4 regions of the Bacillus sp. C-3-6 genome follow, and region 4 is predicted to be linked to each of the others. Evidence: riboswitches for the same ligand, from Rfam matches in the RefSeq annotation. Region 4 holds a riboswitch; each other region holds the start of a gene.

Region 1 (4,521 bases), on a different replicon from region 4:
TACATAACAACTACTCGATCAGCTACTTCACGTACAAGTGCCAAATCATGTGTAATTAATAAAATACTCGTATTTTGTTTTTCTTTTCTTTCTTTTAATAGCCCCATAATTTGTTTCTGAATCGTTACATCTAACGCTGTTGTCGGCTCGTCTGCAATTACAAGCTTTGGATGACAAGCAAACGCAATTGCTAAACAAATACGCTGCCTCATACCTCCGCTTAATTGATGTGGGTACTGTTCAAAGCGTTTCTCTGCTTCATGTATCCCTAAATCTGTTAACAAGTTAATCGCAATTTCCTTTGCTTCTCTTTTCGATTTTTTCTCATGTTGCAAAACTACTTCTGTAATTTGTTTGCCTACCTTCATCGTTGGGTTTAAAGATGAAAGCGGATCTTGAAATATAAAGGAAATATCTTTTCCGCGAATTTGATTCCATTCTGACTCTTGTAAATTCGTTAATTCCTTTGCTTGGAAAGCTATATTTCCATCATCGATATGAATTGATTCTTGATTCAAGCCGATAATGGATTGTGCTGTGACACTTTTTCCTGAACCACTTTCTCCTACAAGTGCAACTATTTCACCTTCGTTAATAGAAAAGGAAACATGTTTCACAATCGCTTGCTTACTATTCTCTTTTTCAACGGCTAACGTTACGTTTTCTAAAGATAAGATTTGTGCCATGTTTTTTCTCCTTTCGATTCCGTTTGACGATTTTTGGATCAATCGCATCTTGCAAACCATCACCAATTGCATTAAATGCGAACATAATGAGTGCAATCATGATTGCCGGGAAAAATAGCTGCCACCATTCTCCGCTCAATAATGTCCCGAGTGCATCATTCGTCATCGTCCCCCAACTTGCCGCTGGTGATTGTACTCCAAGTCCTATAAAGCTTAAAAATGATTCTGAAAAAATAGCTGCTGGAATTGTAAATGATAAATTTACGATAATAATCCCTGTTAAATTCGGAATTAAATGCCCATATATAATTTTCATATGTGATGTACCTAATCGCTCTGCTGCAATAACAAACTCTCGTTGTTTTAAAGACAATACTTGTGCTCGAATGAGACGAGCCATTCCAATCCATCCCGTTAATGCAAGGGCGATAATAATGGTGAAAAGACCTGGTTTCATAACAATTAATAGTAAAATAACAATTAATAAATATGGGATGCCGTATAATACTTCAATTCCTCTTATAATCCACTCATCAATTAACGTTCCAAGGCGATTACGCCCTCTCACATATCCACTAAATCCACCAATCAGTACACCAAGCCCTATATCGAGGGCAGCTGCTACTAATCCAACTGTTAGTGAAATCTTCCCACCAGCCCAAGTACGTGCCCAAATATCTCTCCCTAGATCATCTGTTCCAAACCAATGTTCACTACTCGGCGGTAAATTTGTTGCCTCTTTTACTTGTTCACTCGCAGTAAATGAAGTTAAACTTTCGCCAATAAGCGAGAAAACAATAATTAGCAATAACGTCACTGTTCCTAAAACTGCGATTGGATTCGATATAAACTTACGAAACACTTCTTTCTTTCTGCTAATCGTTTGCTGATTTTTATTTATCGTTAATTCTTTTTTCTCTTCTTTCGTTAATAACTGTTCATTAATTTCATAAGCTCCCATTTAAATATCCCCCCTCCTTATGTAATAGAACGAATACGCGGATCAACAATGCGGTGAATAATATCTGTAATGAAAATACAAGCAATTAATAATGCACTATAGAAAATCGTTGTTCCCATAATCACCGGATAGTCTCGGTTAAAAATACTATCTACGAAATATTTTCCTAGGCCAGGAATTGAAAAGATTTTTTCAATAACGAAAGTCCCTGTTAAAAGTCCCGCCATTAACGGTCCCACAAATGTAAGTACTGGAACAATCGCATTTCGAAGAGCATGTCTTATAATAATCTTCTTAATTGGTATACCTTTTGCTCTTGCTAGCTTAATATAATCACTCTGCAGTACTTCGATCATATTAGAACGAACAAACCTTGTAATAACTGCAATTGGCCCTAACGCTAATGCAAAGGATGGCAATACCGTATGTTCGAATGTTCCCCAAGAGGCTACTGGTAAAAACTCAAATTGGATAGCAAATACTTGTATAAATAGTGGTGCTAAAATAAAACTTGGAATAGAAATACCTAGAATTGCGAGCAAACTCACACTATAGTCAATTACTCTCCCATGATATAGAGCAGCAAATGTCCCTGCCGCAATTCCTACCAACAATGAAATAACAAGTGCTTGTAGACCAATAATTGCTGATGGACCAAAGCCAGTTGTTATAATTTCTGATACACCTTGCCCGGTTGATTGAACAGATTCACCAAAATCAAAATGAACTACACCGTCTAAATAAGCAACATATTGATTCCATAACGGTTCATCAAGGTGATACTTCGCTCTCATGTTTTGGATCACTTCTTCAGGAAAGATTTTTGCATCTGATGAAAATGGATCTCCCGGAATAATATGCATAATTAGAAATGTCACTGTCGTAATAACCCATAGTGTAAACACCATAACCGATAATTTTTTAATTACATACACTTCAATAACCCCCTAAACGCATGAATTTACTTTGTTTTATGGATGTACTTTTTCCATTACTTCCTTTTCTCTTTTTAGAATACAAAAAGCCTTGATCTTAAAAAATAAGATCAAGGCTTAACAAACAAAGGCCCATCACTTATCTTTCAAGACTTGCTTGCTGGAATTAGCACGGTGTTCCTATTACAGAACCCGCTGCTGAGGTGTCATAGGGCCAGTCCCTCTACCTCTCTGGATAAGTAAATTGCTATATTATTATTTGGTTCAAATTGTATATTTCGAATTATAATTCTGAAAAATTGAAAAGTCAATCAAATTGGATAAATTTAGAAAAATCAGTTTTTAATTCATTTATCGAAATTACAGTTTTCGGCTTATAATAAAAAGAAATAATGTTAAAGGAGTTATAAGATGGACCCCTTACTTCTTGGTACTATAGGATTACCCTTAACAATCGTTATACTTGTCATCATCGGCTCCTATAAACTCTTTATTAAAAAGAAACGTATTACTTCTTTTTATACTCCTTTCGATAATATTACCGGGCAAACTATTTCCGAATTTCACGAAGAACAGAAAATATTAGTATCTGAGGATGAAGACGGAGATGGCAAGAAGAAAAAATAACCCTGCACAGGCAAGGTTATTTTTTCGTTTCTGCTTGAAAACGTTTATAGTATGTCGATGCTGTTGCAAAATTAATTTCTATATCACGAATCAACGATGAATCTTCTTCTTTAGCTAACTTCTGTAATTTTTTCATCGCTTGTTCTGATTCATTCAAGAAACCAATATATACCTCATGTTCTTGCTCTTTCGACTTCGGAACACGAATTTCTTTACGTATATGATCAATATCTTCTAACATGCTCGTTGTTACCTTTTGCACGTCTTCTTTATATGTAGCATTCGTTATTTCCTTACCGCCCTTTTCTTTTGCCACTTCAAATAACTGCAGTGCTTTATTAATTTCTTTATTCATTTTTATATCGTATTTTTCATGTACTGCAAGGTATTCTTTCATCTCTTCTGTTTGTTCAGTAGATTGCTCTACCTTTTCTTTCGGTTCTTTCGTATCTTTATTTCCATTACATCCTACTAGAAGGATCATACTTCCCATTACAGCAATACCCAAAACCTTCTTCATCTCTTCTTCTCCTTTTATCTACAGCTATTACTCATTATAGTTTCTTTTATCTCCACTTGTTATTATACCGAGAACGCCCTACTTTTTACACTTAAGACAACATCGTAATATATATACCAACATGTTTGTCACAGTATCGTCACTTTATACAAATAACTTTTGCAATGCTTTACTACATCACCTTACAAAACTGTAAGCACACATAAAGAACAAACCATGCTAGACTTACATATGCATAACGCAAACATATGTAAGGTTTTAAGGAGAATCATCTATGTACAACACAATGCCTTTTATGGGAGAAGATATTCGTGTCCTTATTCGCGAAAAATCACTTCATATCGAAAATACAGAGAGCCTTCGCCGCGTATTAAAGAAGAAGCATGCTCCATTTAAGTTAGCTCAATATTTAAAACAACAACATACAAATCAATTTCATACCGTGCTAAATATATCGGATAAATCATTAACAATCGAAATCATCGGTCATGTCTACATTGGAAACTTTGCAGATACCTTAAAGGAAATCCCACGTATACCGAAGATTGCTCCTATTATCGTTAAAAAAGCGTATAAAATTACTGACCATACCGATATTATCGACTGTGGGGAAAAAGAAGTCGATAGTAATCGCTGGGTGTGGGATAAACTTGCTGTTTTATATGATACGATCATGAATAATATGTATGAGGTATTTCAAAGAAATGAAAAAAAGAACTGATTCAAACATTCCCTTTGAATCAGTTCTTTTTTGTTAAGCCTCTAAATTTTGTCTTTGTTGCAGTTCAAACT
Region 2 (4,521 bases), on a different replicon from region 4:
TGCTTTAGTTTCTGGTAACACAGTATTACTAAAACCAGCTAGTACAACTCCTGTAGTAGCAGCGAAATTTATGGAAGTATTAGAAGAAGCTGGCTTACCAGCTGGCGTAGTAAACTTCGTTCCAGGTAATGGTTCTGAAGTTGGTGACTACTTAGTAGATCATCCTCGTACACGTTTCGTAAGCTTCACGGGATCTCGTGATGTAGGTATCCGTATCTATGAGCGTGCAGCGAAAGTAAACCCAGGCCAAATTTGGTTAAAACGCGTTATCGCTGAAATGGGCGGTAAAGATACAATCGTTGTTGATAAAGAAGCAGATCTTGAATTAGCAGCTAAGTCTATCGTTGCATCAGCATTCGGATTCTCAGGACAAAAATGTTCTGCATGTTCTCGTGCAGTAATCCACGAAGATGTATACGATCACGTATTAAATCGTGCTGTTGAATTAACAAAAGAATTAACAGTTGCTAACCCAGCAGTATTAGGTACAAACATGGGTCCTGTTAATGACCAAGCTGCATTCGATAAAGTAATGAGCTATGTTGCAATTGGTAAAGAAGAAGGTAGAATCTTAGCAGGTGGAGAAGGAGACGATTCTAAAGGCTGGTTCATCCAACCAACAATCGTTGCTGATGTTGCAGAAGATGCTCGCTTAATGAAAGAAGAAATCTTCGGACCAGTAGTAGCATTCTGTAAAGCAAAAGACTTCGATCATGCACTTGCAATTGCAAACAATACGGAATACGGTTTAACAGGTGCTGTTATTACTAACAACCGTGACCATATTGAAAAAGCACGTGAAGACTTCCACGTTGGTAACTTATACTTCAACCGTGGATGTACTGGTGCAATCGTAGGTTACCAACCATTCGGTGGCTTTAACATGTCTGGTACAGACTCTAAAGCTGGTGGACCTGATTACTTAGCACTTCACATGCAAGCAAAAACTACTTCTGAAACTTTATAAGAAATAGTAGAGGAGCTCTTCACAAAGTGTGAAGAGCTCCTTTTAAAATTGAAACCCCATATATTACCGTCGTTCGAAGAGAATGAGCTAAAACCTATTAATACCGGGATAAACATGTAAACAGAAATAAAATAATGAGAAAAGTTGACGTATTAGTCATATTTTTTAGTATTCATTTTGAGAATTTCCTGTATAATACAATTTGAAAGAAAATCTATGGTTCGACAAGGAACACTCCTTTCGGTTTTGCTCACTGAAAGGAGTGTTTTTTTATGTAGCTAAAAATTCTTTCGTGCTTATTACATTTGCATATACGCCATTTAAACTAGCTAAAATTGTATTGTGAATATAAACAGCTGGTATAGTAGCGTTCTTAAAAGAAAGGTCTTTTGTAGCACAAGCATCGTGTATAACGGTACATTGAAAACCAAAATCAAATGCAGCCCTTACTGTAGCATCAATACACATATGAGTCATCATCCCGCATACGACGACATGTTCAATGTCTAAACGCTGTAATTGCTCTAGAAGATTAGTTTCTCGGAAGCTATTTGGATAATGTTTGACTATAACTGTTTCTTCTCTAAGTGGACGTACGCTTTCGTGAATATGTACACCTTCTGTATTAGGTAGGAAAAAAGTAGCGTCATCTTTTATAGCTACGTGTTGGATATGAAAAATAGGTTCGCTGTTTGTTCTAAAGTGTTGTAATAACTGATTAGCATATTCGCTTGCTTCTACTGGATTACGCAATTCCATCTTTCCATTTGGAAAATAATCGTTTTGAATATCGACGAGTAAAAGAGCTGTTTTCATATATTTATCTGCCTCCGAGTTTCATATTCAAATAAATTTATTCAATTCGTAGAGAGGATTCTCCTGTTTAAAAATATGAGGAAGAAGAATTTTAAATAACCTTGAAAGTTACTATTTTCTCATGAATTTTCATCTAAAAATTTTAATAAAGGAATAATTAATATTTTTCTAAAAAATGTATTGACTCTTATTATTCTGAGTTCTATAATGAGAATTAATTAAATGACAATTAAATCGATACATTCTTATCCAGAGAGGTGGAGGGACTGGCCCTACGATACCTCAGCAACGGGTTTTTTAATACCGTGCTAACTCCAGCAAGCCATATAAAGGCTTGGAAGATGAGAAGATGTGAACGAGTACATATAAGTGCTCTCCTTCTTATCTTTATGGTTGATAAGAAGGAGAGCACTTTTTATTTTACCTCGAAAGCTCTACTTCAAGTTTTTACAGCATATAGGAGGGGAAAAAATGATTTCTTTTAACAATGTAAGTAAAGTGTATGAATCAGCTGGGCGATCTGTTCATGCGGTGGAGGATGTAACATTATCAGTTGAGAAAGGCGAAATTTTTGGCATTATCGGTTTTAGTGGCGCTGGAAAGAGTACATTATTACGCTTAGTAAATATGTTAGAGAGACCAACGTCAGGAACGATTGCAATAGATGATAAAGATATTACATCATTATCGACGAAAGAATTGCGCAAACTAAGACAAAGAATCGGAATGATTTTTCAAAGCTTTAATTTATTTAATTCAAGAACAGTGTTTGGGAATATTGCTTATCCATTAAAGTTAGCGAAATTGCCAAAGAACGAGATAAAGGAACGAGTGAATGAACTGCTGAAGTTTGTAGGGTTAGAAGATAAAGCAAACTATTATCCAGAACAGCTATCAGGGGGACAAAAACAACGTGTTGGTATTGCTAGAGCACTTGCGACATCGCCAGATATTCTTATATGTGATGAGGCAACATCAGCCTTAGATCCAGAAACGACGACAGAAATTCTAAACTTATTAAAGAAAGTAAATCGAGAATACAATTTAACAATCCTTCTTATTACACATGAAATGCATGTTGTGAAAGAAATTTGTCACCGTGTAGCTGTAATGGAGAAGGGAAAAGTTATTGAAGAAGGAAAACTGTTCGATGTTTTCACGCAACCAAAAACAAAGACGACTCAAAACTTTGTACGTTCTGTTATTAATGATCATTTACCAGAAAGTGTTCTAGCGAAAATTCAAAATGGTGGTCAAATTTATCGTCTAACATTTACTGGTGAGGAGACAGGACAGCCGGTACTATCATATATCGCAAAAAACTATAACGTCGATGTAAATGTACTGTACGGAAATATTATTGAACTTCAAAATGTGCTATTTGGAAATCTGCTTGTAGAATTGCAAGGTGAGCAGAGGGAAATTCAAAAAGCATTACAACATCTAAGACTGCAAGTGCAGCTGAAGGAGGTAGAAGCTCATGCGAGTTGATTGGAGTATATTTTGGCCGCGCATACTAGATGCGACGGGGGATACCCTCTTAATGGTAATTGTAACCCTTATATTCGCTACAATTCTGGGTATACCTCTAGGTTTACTTTTATATGTAACGAGAAAAGGGAACTTTTTAGAAAATAAATGGGTCTTTTCTATTCTTAACATCATAATTAATACAATTCGTCCGGTACCATTCATTATCTTTTTAGTAGCTTTAAGTCCACTAACGAGAAGCGTTATTGGAACGACGATTGGAACAGCAGCAGCAATTTTCCCGATGACGTTAGTCGCATCAATTGGTATTGCTAGAATGGTTGAAACAAATCTTGTTTCCGTTCCGAAAGGAGTAATTGAAGCAGCGCAAGCAATGGGCGCCTCGCCAATTAGAATTGTTTTTGAAATCCTTGTACCAGAAGCGTTAGCACCATTAATCTTAGGTGTCACATTTATGACAGTTGGTTTAATTGAATTTTCTGCAGTTGCTGGGCTTGTCGGTGGTGGCGGTCTTGGTGACTTGGCAATGACATATGGTTATCAACGTTTTGATACATCAGTTATGTTTGTAACGGTTGTTTTACTTATTATTCTCGTACAGATAGCTCAAAATTTAGGAAACTACTTTGCGAAAGTCTTGTTACGTAGATCATAAAAAGGAAGAGAGGAAAAGAAAATGAAGAAAATTTTAGCATTTGCATTATCAGCAATTGTAGGCGTCTCAGCATTAAGTGGCTGCTCAAGTGGAGACACGGGTGCAGGAGCGAAAGAAAAAGTAGTTCGCGTCGGTGTAACTGGAACGGATGGAGACGCTTGGGAAATTTTGAAGAAAAAAGCTGAAAAAGAAGGGATTAAGATTAAACTGGTGGAGTTCTCTGATTATACAACTCCAAATAAAGCTTTAGCTGATGGAGATATTGAATTAAACTCATTTCAGCATATTGCTTTCTTAGAGCAATTTAAAAAAGAGCATAAGTTAGATATTACAGCTGTTGGTACAACACAAATTGCGCCAATGGGTTTATACTCTGAAAAATATAAGAAGGCAAATGAAATTCCAGATGGTTCAGAAATTGCAATTCCAAACGATCCAACGAACCAAGCACGTGCATTAAAACTTCTTGATGCAGCTGGAGTATTAAAGCTTAAAAAAGATTTTGGCTTATTTGGAGATCCAAGCGGCATTGCTGAAAATCCGAAGAAGTTAAAAATCACGCCGGTTATCGCACAGCAAACACCTCGTGTGT
Region 3 (4,521 bases), on a different replicon from region 4:
TGGGCTGACTAAAGTTTCCCTTTATCTCTCCGTCTCAAAAAACTCAATCCACTCCCCATCAGGACCAGCGAAGAATATGTAACGTGTTCCATCTGGTAATGTTTCGATTTCTTCTCCTAGTAAAAAGGTTACGCCGTGTTTTTGTATTCTTTCAATTTCATCCTCTAATGAATCTACCTTAAAGCAAATGTGATGTACTTTTCCTTCTGCTGGCAAGGAAGAATTGTAGCCTTCAATGAGTTCGAGTATCGTTTCTTTCGATTCTTCCACACCTAAAAAAGCGAGTTTTAAATCTGGATTCGGGTGCCCCATACGTTTAAGGAGCTGTAAGCCGACTACTTCTTCATAAAATGAGATAGATGCTTCTAAGTTTGCAACCATAAGTCCTACGTGTTCAATTCTTCTAACTGGCATGTAGATTCCTTCTTTCTGAAAATTATATACAATATATTATTGAAAATTAAGAAAATAAGCAAGATAAAAACCTTACAAATTTTAGCGTGTTGTATGGTATAGTGAGAAAGTATGTTTGGGGAGAAGGAAGGAGATTATACGATGAATACAACTACTCAAACTCCTTCATTATCAGAAACGATGAAAGAGTGGCATTATGCATTAGCATATGAAATTAAACATTGGAAAACGATAGGTGGTAGTAAAATTTCTATCATGAACGGTCGTTTTTTATATACAGATTATGAGAATACAGTGTATATATTTCAGCTTATTTCGGAAGTAAGCTTACCTGAAGGTTCACCAATTCGAATTGAGTTCGATGGTGAGGAAGCGACAGGAGAAGTATTATCTGTACATGGATTAGAAATAGAACTGAAATTAAATGATTATATACAAGGTGAAATAAGAGAAGCGGTTTTATACAGTGAACCGTGGCAACTTTTAGAGCAACTGCAAGAGCGATTGAAAGAAGCACGTAAAGATAAGCTGAAACGTAATCGTATAAAGCGTCTTGTTGATGGGACGAGCAGTCCGAAACATATTGAGAAGATGAAAAATCCGAAAAATGAACTGGCATATCGTTCGTTTTATAATCCGACAACGTACGTATGGGGACCGCCGGGAACAGGGAAGTCTTACAATTTATCACGTATTATTTCGGCTCATTATCAAAAAGGAAAATCGGTACTTGTGTTAGCTCATAGTAACGCGGCAGTAGACGTATTAATGAGTGAAGTAACGAAGCAAATTGAAAAGAAAAAGAAATGGACGCCTGGCGAAATTGTTCGTTACGGTTATAGTCAGCATGAACATATACGAAATCATGAAACGTTACTTGCATCTAAGTTAGTTGAAACGACGAACGGATCTTGGGGTGAGGAAAGACTCTATTTAGAAGAGACACGACAAGATCTTCGTGAAAAAATCTTATCGTATAAAGCAACATCTGCTGATAAGAAGCGTATACAAGAGATTGAAAGTGATCTTCGAAAGCAAAAGGCTAAAATTAAAGAAGTAGAAAAAGAGTATATTGAAAATGCGAAAGTAATTGGTGCAACTTTATCGAAATGTGCCATTGATTCACTTATTTATGAGCGTACATTCGATTTAGTTGTCGTAGATGAAGTGAGTATGGCGTTCGTTCCGCAAATCGCATTAGCTGCTTCACTTGGAAAACGTATCGTCGTTTGCGGTGATTTTTTACAATTACCTCCAATTGCGATGGCGAACCATGAACTCGTTCGCAAATGGCTTGGGGAAGATATGTTTTACCATGCTGGGATTGTTGAGTCTGTTAATAAATTAGAAGCACATCCGAACCTGTTTATGCTGCAGGAACAAAGACGTATGCATGCGGATATATCTAAGTTTACAAACTCATTTATTTATAAAAATAGAGTTTATGACCATCCGTCTGTTTCAGAACGTAAAGAACTTGCGCGATTGCAACCGTTCGCAAATGAGGCGAGCGTTTTATTTGATACGAGTCAAATGGGAGCCTTTTCGTTAAAAGACGCTGCTTCTGGTTCACGTTTTAACATTATGTCTGGTTTAGTAGCGATGCAAATGATGTTGATCGGACTGTTAGACGGTGTTCAATCCATTGGTGTTGTGACGCCTTACAGGGCGCAGTCTCGCTTTTTATCGACGTGTATTAGAGAAATGTTGCAGAGAACGAAATATCAAAACATACCAGTTTTAGCGGCGACAGTTCATAAGTTCCAAGGTTCTGAAAGAGATATGATGATCTTTGATACAGTTGACAGTTATCCGCAGGAACGACCTGGCGTATTATTCTTTGATCACAAAAACCATCGCCTCGTCAATGTAGCAGTGACAAGGGCGAGAGGGAAGTTCATTCAATTATCAGATTGCCATTATATGCGTAAAAATCTTTCTAGAAAACAAGCGTTATCGCAATTAACAGCTCATATAGAACGTCATGGAGATGTGTATGATCGCACGACATCAAGACAATTGTGGGAACGGAAAATTTCGAAACGTTTACGCTGGTTTATGGAAATGAATCTTGAAGAGCCGAAAGGGCTATTAAAAGATATTCTAGCCGCAAAACGAAAAATTATTATTTCACTTCCAAGTACAAAACAAGTGGATAAGCGAGTATGGCAAGCGTTAATGCGTACAAATGCACAGATAACAGTTTATAGTGATGGACCAGTTCCACTGAAAAATGTAAAGTTACAAAGACAAAATAAAGCATTCCCGTTTATCGTAATTGATGATGAAATCTTCTGGGCAGGCGCACCGCTCACATCTCAAATGATATTTGAAGGTAGCACGGAATTTCCGTACGTATGTGCAAGACTGCAAGCACCAGAAACAATTGGTGTATTAAAAGGATTTTTAGATATTCGGTAAATTCGGATAGGAATTCCTTGACTTTTACTTGGAATGAACTTAGAATAAAAAATAATTTAATATAATTTTATGAAAATTCTTATCACGAGAGGTGGAGGGACTGGCCCTATGATACCTCGGCAGCGGATTCGTTATGAATACTGTGCCAATTCCAGCAAGGTAACTTGAAAGATAAGAAAGAAGCTCATTTTGACTGTATATACAGAAGCCTCTTTCTATCTTTTAGAAAGAGGCTTTTTTACGTGAAAATAAAAGGAGGAAGAACAATGGGAGCGACAGGAGTAACGTCACAAAGAAAAACAATTGAAGAGAGTATCGAAAGAAATAAGGAAAAGTACATAGAAACAAGTCATGATATTCATGCGAATCCAGAGATTGGTAACCAAGAGTTTTATGCATCTAGAACGTTAAGTTTATTGCTAGGCAGTGCAGGATTTCAGTTGCAGCACAATATAGCTGGACATGAAACGGGATTTATCGCGCGAAAAAGCTCTGGAAAACAAGGACCAGCAATCGCATTTTTAGCGGAGTACGACGCTTTACCAGGACTAGGCCATGCGTGTGGTCACAATTTAATCGGCACAATTAGTGTTGCAGCAGCAATTGCATTATCAGAAACGCTTGAAGAAATTGGCGGGGAAGTTGTTGTGTTTGGTACGCCAGCAGAAGAAGGCGGGCCAAATGGTAGCGCGAAATCAAGTTATGTAAAGGCAGGTTTATTTAAAGACATTGATGCGGCGCTTATGATTCATCCGAGCGGAAAAACAGCGACAACGAGTCCTTCACTAGCAGTCGATCCACTTGATTTTCATTTTTACGGAAAAACAGCTCACGCTGCAGCTTCGCCAGAAGAAGGGATTAACGCATTAGATGCGGTTATTCAGCTTTATAACGGTATTAATGCACTTCGCCAACAACTTCCGTCAGACGTGAGAATTCATGGCGTCATTACAGAGGGAGGAAAAGCACCTAATATTATTCCTGACTATGCCGCAGCAAGATTCTTCATCCGCGCAGCAACGCGAAAAAGATGTGCAGAAGTAACAGAAAAAGTAAAAAACATTGCTGAGGGAGCAGCGTTAGCAACAGGTACAAAAGTAAAAATTCATCAATTCCAAAATGAAATCGATGAATTACTCGTAACAAAAACATATAACGATATCGTAGCGGAAGAACTAGAACTATTAGGTGAAGATGTAAATCGTAAAGAAAGAGTAGGGATCGGTTCAACCGACGCAGGAAACGTAAGTCAAGTCGTACCGACAATTCATCCGTACATTAAAATCGGACCAGATGATTTAATTGCACATACGAATGAATTTAGAGAAGCAGCACGTTCAGAACTTGGAGATAAAGCATTAATTACATCGGCAAAAGCATTAGCAAATACGGCGTATCGATTAATTACGGAAGAAGGGTTGTTAGAGAAGGTGAAGGAGGAGTTTAGAGAGGCGCAGAGGAATCAAGGGTAAGGGGATTAAAGTGCTCTTTTCAAAGAGTAATCTAATTAATAAGTAGAGATACAAAAAGAACATTGAAATATCAATGTTCTTTTTTGTTTACTAGTCATTGATTTTGTTGGTTTTTCTCAAGAAAGAGAAACTTTTACTGTTAGTGAGGATAATACGTATCCCTTTATCAAAACGACAATTTCTCCTCAAATTCACTCTTTAATACTATTAAAGG
Region 4 (4,521 bases):
TCACCTGAATATAAATAAATTGCACATTTTCTTAAAAACAAACTATTGAATTATATAAATAATTAGATTAAATAATATAATGTATTAATCTTAGCAGAAGGGAGGAATAACCATGCAATTAGTTTGTTTTAAAGTAGTAAGTGGACAGTACTTCTTAGTTGTAGAGGGTATCGAGATCCCTGTCCCAATTCCAGCGTTTGCTGCAGCTCTATTAATTGGTTTAGGAGTAATCCCGCTTTGTTCTTAATATAAAGAACTCCAAACAGCCCTACCTTTCAATTGATAAGCCCTCAAGTGTAAGAATGCTTGAGGGTTTTTATAATAAAGAAAAGACACCCAAAGGTGCCTTCCTCCGACTTGAACCACTTTAATTTTAATGATATGTATTGGACGCCAATTCAATTATTATTTTACTATGTTAAGTAATATTGTACATTGAGAAATTTGGTATACCTCTTTATTTAAACGTAAAAAGCCCTAGAAGGTCTGGGACTTTTTAACAGAATGAAAATGATTCAAAAAATGGACTTTTATAACGTAACATACGACTGTTTCATAAATGTATCGTAAAAGTGAACAAAATCTATATTTTGTAAATAAAGATTCAGAGTTATAATATTTGAGTAATACATTATGTAATTATAGGGGTGGAGAGCTTGGATAGAACATTTGAGTTTAAAGGGGCAGGGAAAACAGTAGTAAGAATAGAGGATAACTTCATTCGACTGAAGCGAAGAGGAGCCTTGAATTTTTTAAATCATGGATTAGACGGTGAAAAAACCATTGATATTAACAATATGACTGGTATTCAAATTAAAAAAGCCAATTTCTTCACAAATGGTTACATACAATTTATTTTTATGGGTAGTCAAGAGAGTAAAAAAGGGGTTATGGCTGCAGCAGCAGATGAAAACACAGTTATGTTTACAAAAAAAGAAGAAAAAATGGCTGTAGAAATTAAAGAGTATATTGAGAGTATTTTAGCTAATAAAAGCAAACCTCAAGTTTCTGCATCAGTAAGTGGGGCAGATGAAATATTGAAGTATAAAGAGTTGTTAGATCAAGGAGTTATTACTGAAGAAGAGTTTCAAGCGAAGAAAAAGCAATTATTAGGAATTTAAAAAAGCACTCATATGAGTGCTTTTTTTATTTTAAACCGAATTGAGATTTATTTTACAATTTACCTTCTTAGAACATGAAGTTCGCATTAGCACCAAATCCTTTTTCTACATTCCATTTATACATAATGGTATGAAGTTGTTCGCTAGCTTGCCCAGTCTATGATAAAACTTCCCCGTCGCTACCAATGATAGTTTTAACTTCGTCGTAACTCATTCCATTTTTGATTTAATTGAACTTAGTTTTGCTAATTCCAGGTTTATTTTTCGGAGCTTCTTCTTTCTTAGGCCCCTCTTTTTTGGGTTCTTCTTTTTTAGGCTCTTCTTTAGTAGCTGGCGCTTGTGTTTCTTGTTTAAGGGTACGGCCGCATACCCATTAACTTAAGAAAAGTAAACATCCCCAAAACAAAAATATGAGCTCATTTCTCGAAATAATTAATTGTAGAGAAAGAAAATTGTCATTTAGGGGGTACTTCAAAACCTTAGCTTGATGGCGATGGGGTCTCGTCACACATCTCTAAGTTGCGGTGATCCTCATAGCCAAAGAAGTAAGAAGATATTTAGAAGCGCATCAAATTTTGAGGAAGTGCTTGTGAACTGTATCATAAATAAATGAGGTTTTGTATGTTCAATTTTTAAATAATACCCAAGAAGGAGTGGATTGCAGTTATAGTAATACTCCTTTTTTTGTATTTCTATAATAGATGATTTTTTTAAAAAAACAGAATTGTCTTGACAGTTATTGAATGGATTGATAAGGTTATAAAAAAATATTTCTTATCCAGAGAGGTGGAGGGACTGGCCTTATGAAACCTCAGCAACAGGTCTGCTTAAGTAGACACTGTGCTAATTCCAGCGGGTGATAATCCTGATAGATGAGAGCTTCCGTTTTTATTTGTCAGTAGCGCCCTCTTTTTTAGAGTGCGTTTTTGTTTTTTCTGGATAGTAACTAAAGGAGAGTAGAAATGGAGAACAAAAATGGGCAAGAATTTCAAAGGAAAATGCAAGCACGTCATTTAGTCATGCTATCACTTGGTGGGGTGATTGGAACGGGCTTATTCTTAAGTTCGGGTTACACTATTCAACAAGCTGGCCCATTTGGAACAATTCTATCCTATTTGGTTGGTGCACTAGTGGTTTATCTAGTTATGCTATGTTTAGGAGAACTTTCCGTACATATGCCCGAAACGGGCGCATTTCATAGTTATGCAGTTAAATACATTGGACCGGGTACAGGGTATACAGTAGCCTGGTTGTATTGGTTAACTTGGACTGTTGCTTTAGGTTCTGAATTTACAGCCGCAGGATTACTTATGAAGCGATGGTTTCCATCGATTAATGTTTGGGTATGGAGTGCTCTTTTTGCCATTTTGATCTTTGTATTAAATGTTCTGACTGTTAAATTTTTTGCCGAATCCGAATTTTGGTTTTCATCGATAAAGGTTATAGCTATTGTGATTTTTATTGTGTTAGGAGTAGCGGCAATGCTAGGGTTTCTTCCGATGGCTCATTCAAAAGCAGCACCATTCTTTTCTAATTTTACAAGTGGAGGTTTATTTCCTCATGGTGCTACGGCCATTATGATGACCATGCTTGCGGTTAATTTTGCTTTTTCGGGAACAGAATTAATAGGCATTGCAGCTGGAGAAACAGCGAACCCGGAAAAAATGATACCGAAGGCCATTCGAACTACTCTGTGGAGATTGATCATCTTTTTTGTAGGAACGATTGTTGTTTTATCTGCGTTATTGCCTATTTCCGATGCGGGGGTATTAGAGAGCCCTTTTGTTGCAGTTCTAGAACGAATTGGGGTGCCATATTCAGCTGACATAATGAATTTCGTTATCTTAACAGCCATTTTATCTGCGGCAAACTCAGGCCTTTACGCCTCTTCTAGAATGCTTTGGTCGCTTGCTAATAAGAATATGATATCCCCCATTTTTGGAAAAATGACGAAGCAAGGTGTTCCAATCAACGCCGTCATTTTCAGCATGGTGGGTGGAGCTTTGGCTTTGCTCTCAAGTATTGTGGCACCAGATACTGTCTATATCGTACTTGTTTCCATTTCCGGTCTAGCAGTAGTCGTAGTTTGGATGAGTATTAGTGCTTCCCAGTTCCTATTTCGCAGACAATTTTTGAAAGAAGGAAATTCTGAAAAGGACTTGATTTATCGCACACCACTATATCCATTAGTACCAATTGCTTCTTTTATCCTTTGTCTGGCATCGTGTATTGGAATTGCATTCGATCCAACACAGAGGATTGCCTTATATTGCGGCATACCGTTTATTTTGTTTTGCTATGGAAGTTATTATCTAACAAAAAATCTAAAAAAGAGGGGCGTAGATTATGTCGAACAAAATCAACCCAATTGATGATATTTTATCCCAACATTCCATTATGATTCTTGACGGAGCATTAGCTACAGAATTGGAGGCACATGGATGTAATTTGGACGATCCCCTTTGGTCGGCACGTGTGTTACTAGAAAATCCAGAACTAATTTATCAGGTTCATTTAGATTATTTTATTGCTGGAGCAGACTGTGCCATAACAGCAAGCTATCAAGCTACTATTAGTGGTTTTTCCACGCGTGGAATACAAGAACAGGAAGCTTTGAAATTAATTAAGAAAACGGTGTTACTTGCAAGAAGGGCAAGAGATGATTTTTGGAAGGAAAATAGGCAAACGAATAGGCCTAAACCATTAGTTGTTGCATCAGTTGGGCCGTACGGGGCTTACCTTGCAGATGGTTCAGAGTATGTAGGCAACTATGGTGTGACAGATAAAACATTAGCAGACTTTCACCGTTCGAGAATGTCCGCGTTAATCGAAGCAGGTGCAGATCTATTGGCATTTGAAACGATCCCTTCCCTGCAAGAAGCAAGAGTATTAGATACATTATTGCGTGAGTTTCCAGAAACATATGCGTGGCTTACCTTTTCGCTAAAAAATGAGAAAGAGATTAGTGAAGGTATGAAACTCGTGGAGTGTGCACGAGCTTTTGAGAAAAGTGAACAAATTGTAGCAATAGGCATCAATTGTGCGCCAGTAAACGTTGTGACTGGTGCAATCCAAGAGTTGAGGGCAAACACCAAAAAAACGATTATTGTTTATCCAAACTCTGGTGAAACTTATAATCCAGAAACAAAAACATGGCATGATTATGAACAATGTAACGCGTTGGATATTCAATCTGAAGAATGGTACCAAGCAGGTGCACGTTTAATAGGTGGATGCTGCAGAACGACACCTTATCACATTGAGGGGATATCGAACAAGTGGCGTTCCTCCGAGTTTTTCTATTCGAACGAAGCAAAGCAGTAATGTAATGATTGATAATCTATTTTTGTTTGTATTTTCATGATTTAGCTTGTTAAGGAATCTACAGTTTCATCTAGTG

Evidence for each region. A riboswitch is a leader RNA that binds a small molecule or an ion and turns the genes downstream of it on or off. The one in region 4 is predicted to bind S-adenosylmethionine.
Region 1: it holds a riboswitch for S-adenosylmethionine, as region 4 does, so the genes downstream of both, ACW0JX_RS01060 (ABC transporter permease) here and mmuP (S-methylmethionine permease) in region 4, are expected to answer to the same signal.
Region 2: it holds a riboswitch for S-adenosylmethionine, as region 4 does, so the genes downstream of both, ACW0JX_RS01795 (methionine ABC transporter ATP-binding protein) here and mmuP (S-methylmethionine permease) in region 4, are expected to answer to the same signal.
Region 3: it holds a riboswitch for S-adenosylmethionine, as region 4 does, so the genes downstream of both, ACW0JX_RS15470 (M20 family metallopeptidase) here and mmuP (S-methylmethionine permease) in region 4, are expected to answer to the same signal.

What each region holds. Positions count from the first base shown of each region.
Region 1 is NZ_CM137247.1:181,048-185,568, reverse strand. Features, by position in the region: gene ACW0JX_RS01070 (ABC transporter ATP-binding protein) at 1-686, opposite strand, end outside; gene ACW0JX_RS01065 (ABC transporter permease) at 643-1,647, opposite strand; gene ACW0JX_RS01060 (ABC transporter permease) at 1,665-2,582, opposite strand; SAM riboswitch class I at 2,719-2,824, opposite strand; gene ACW0JX_RS01055 (DUF3951 domain-containing protein) at 2,994-3,209, shown strand; gene ACW0JX_RS01050 (hypothetical protein) at 3,226-3,729, opposite strand; gene ACW0JX_RS01045 (hypothetical protein) at 4,004-4,450, shown strand; gene ACW0JX_RS01040 (multidrug effflux MFS transporter) at 4,484-4,521, opposite strand, start outside.
Region 2 is NZ_CM137247.1:331,642-336,162, forward strand. Features, by position in the region: gene pruA (L-glutamate gamma-semialdehyde dehydrogenase) at 1-967, shown strand, start outside; gene ACW0JX_RS01790 (cysteine hydrolase family protein) at 1,238-1,783, opposite strand; SAM riboswitch class I at 2,026-2,131, shown strand; gene ACW0JX_RS01795 (methionine ABC transporter ATP-binding protein) at 2,255-3,274, shown strand; gene ACW0JX_RS01800 (methionine ABC transporter permease) at 3,264-3,929, shown strand; gene ACW0JX_RS01805 (MetQ/NlpA family ABC transporter substrate-binding protein) at 3,951-4,521, shown strand, end outside.
Region 3 is NZ_CM137247.1:3,001,343-3,005,863, reverse strand. Features, by position in the region: gene ACW0JX_RS15480 (VOC family protein) at 22-414, opposite strand; gene ACW0JX_RS15475 (AAA domain-containing protein) at 526-2,835, shown strand; SAM riboswitch class I at 2,912-3,013, shown strand; gene ACW0JX_RS15470 (M20 family metallopeptidase) at 3,102-4,307, shown strand; gene ACW0JX_RS15465 (Lrp/AsnC family transcriptional regulator) at 4,474-4,521, opposite strand, start outside.
Region 4 is NZ_JBSSBE010000002.1:26,266-30,786, reverse strand. Features, by position in the region: gene ACW0JX_RS26970 (hypothetical protein) at 113-247, shown strand; gene ACW0JX_RS26965 (SHOCT domain-containing protein) at 657-1,121, shown strand; SAM riboswitch class I at 1,893-2,000, shown strand; gene mmuP (S-methylmethionine permease) at 2,084-3,493, shown strand; gene mmuM (homocysteine S-methyltransferase) at 3,468-4,445, shown strand.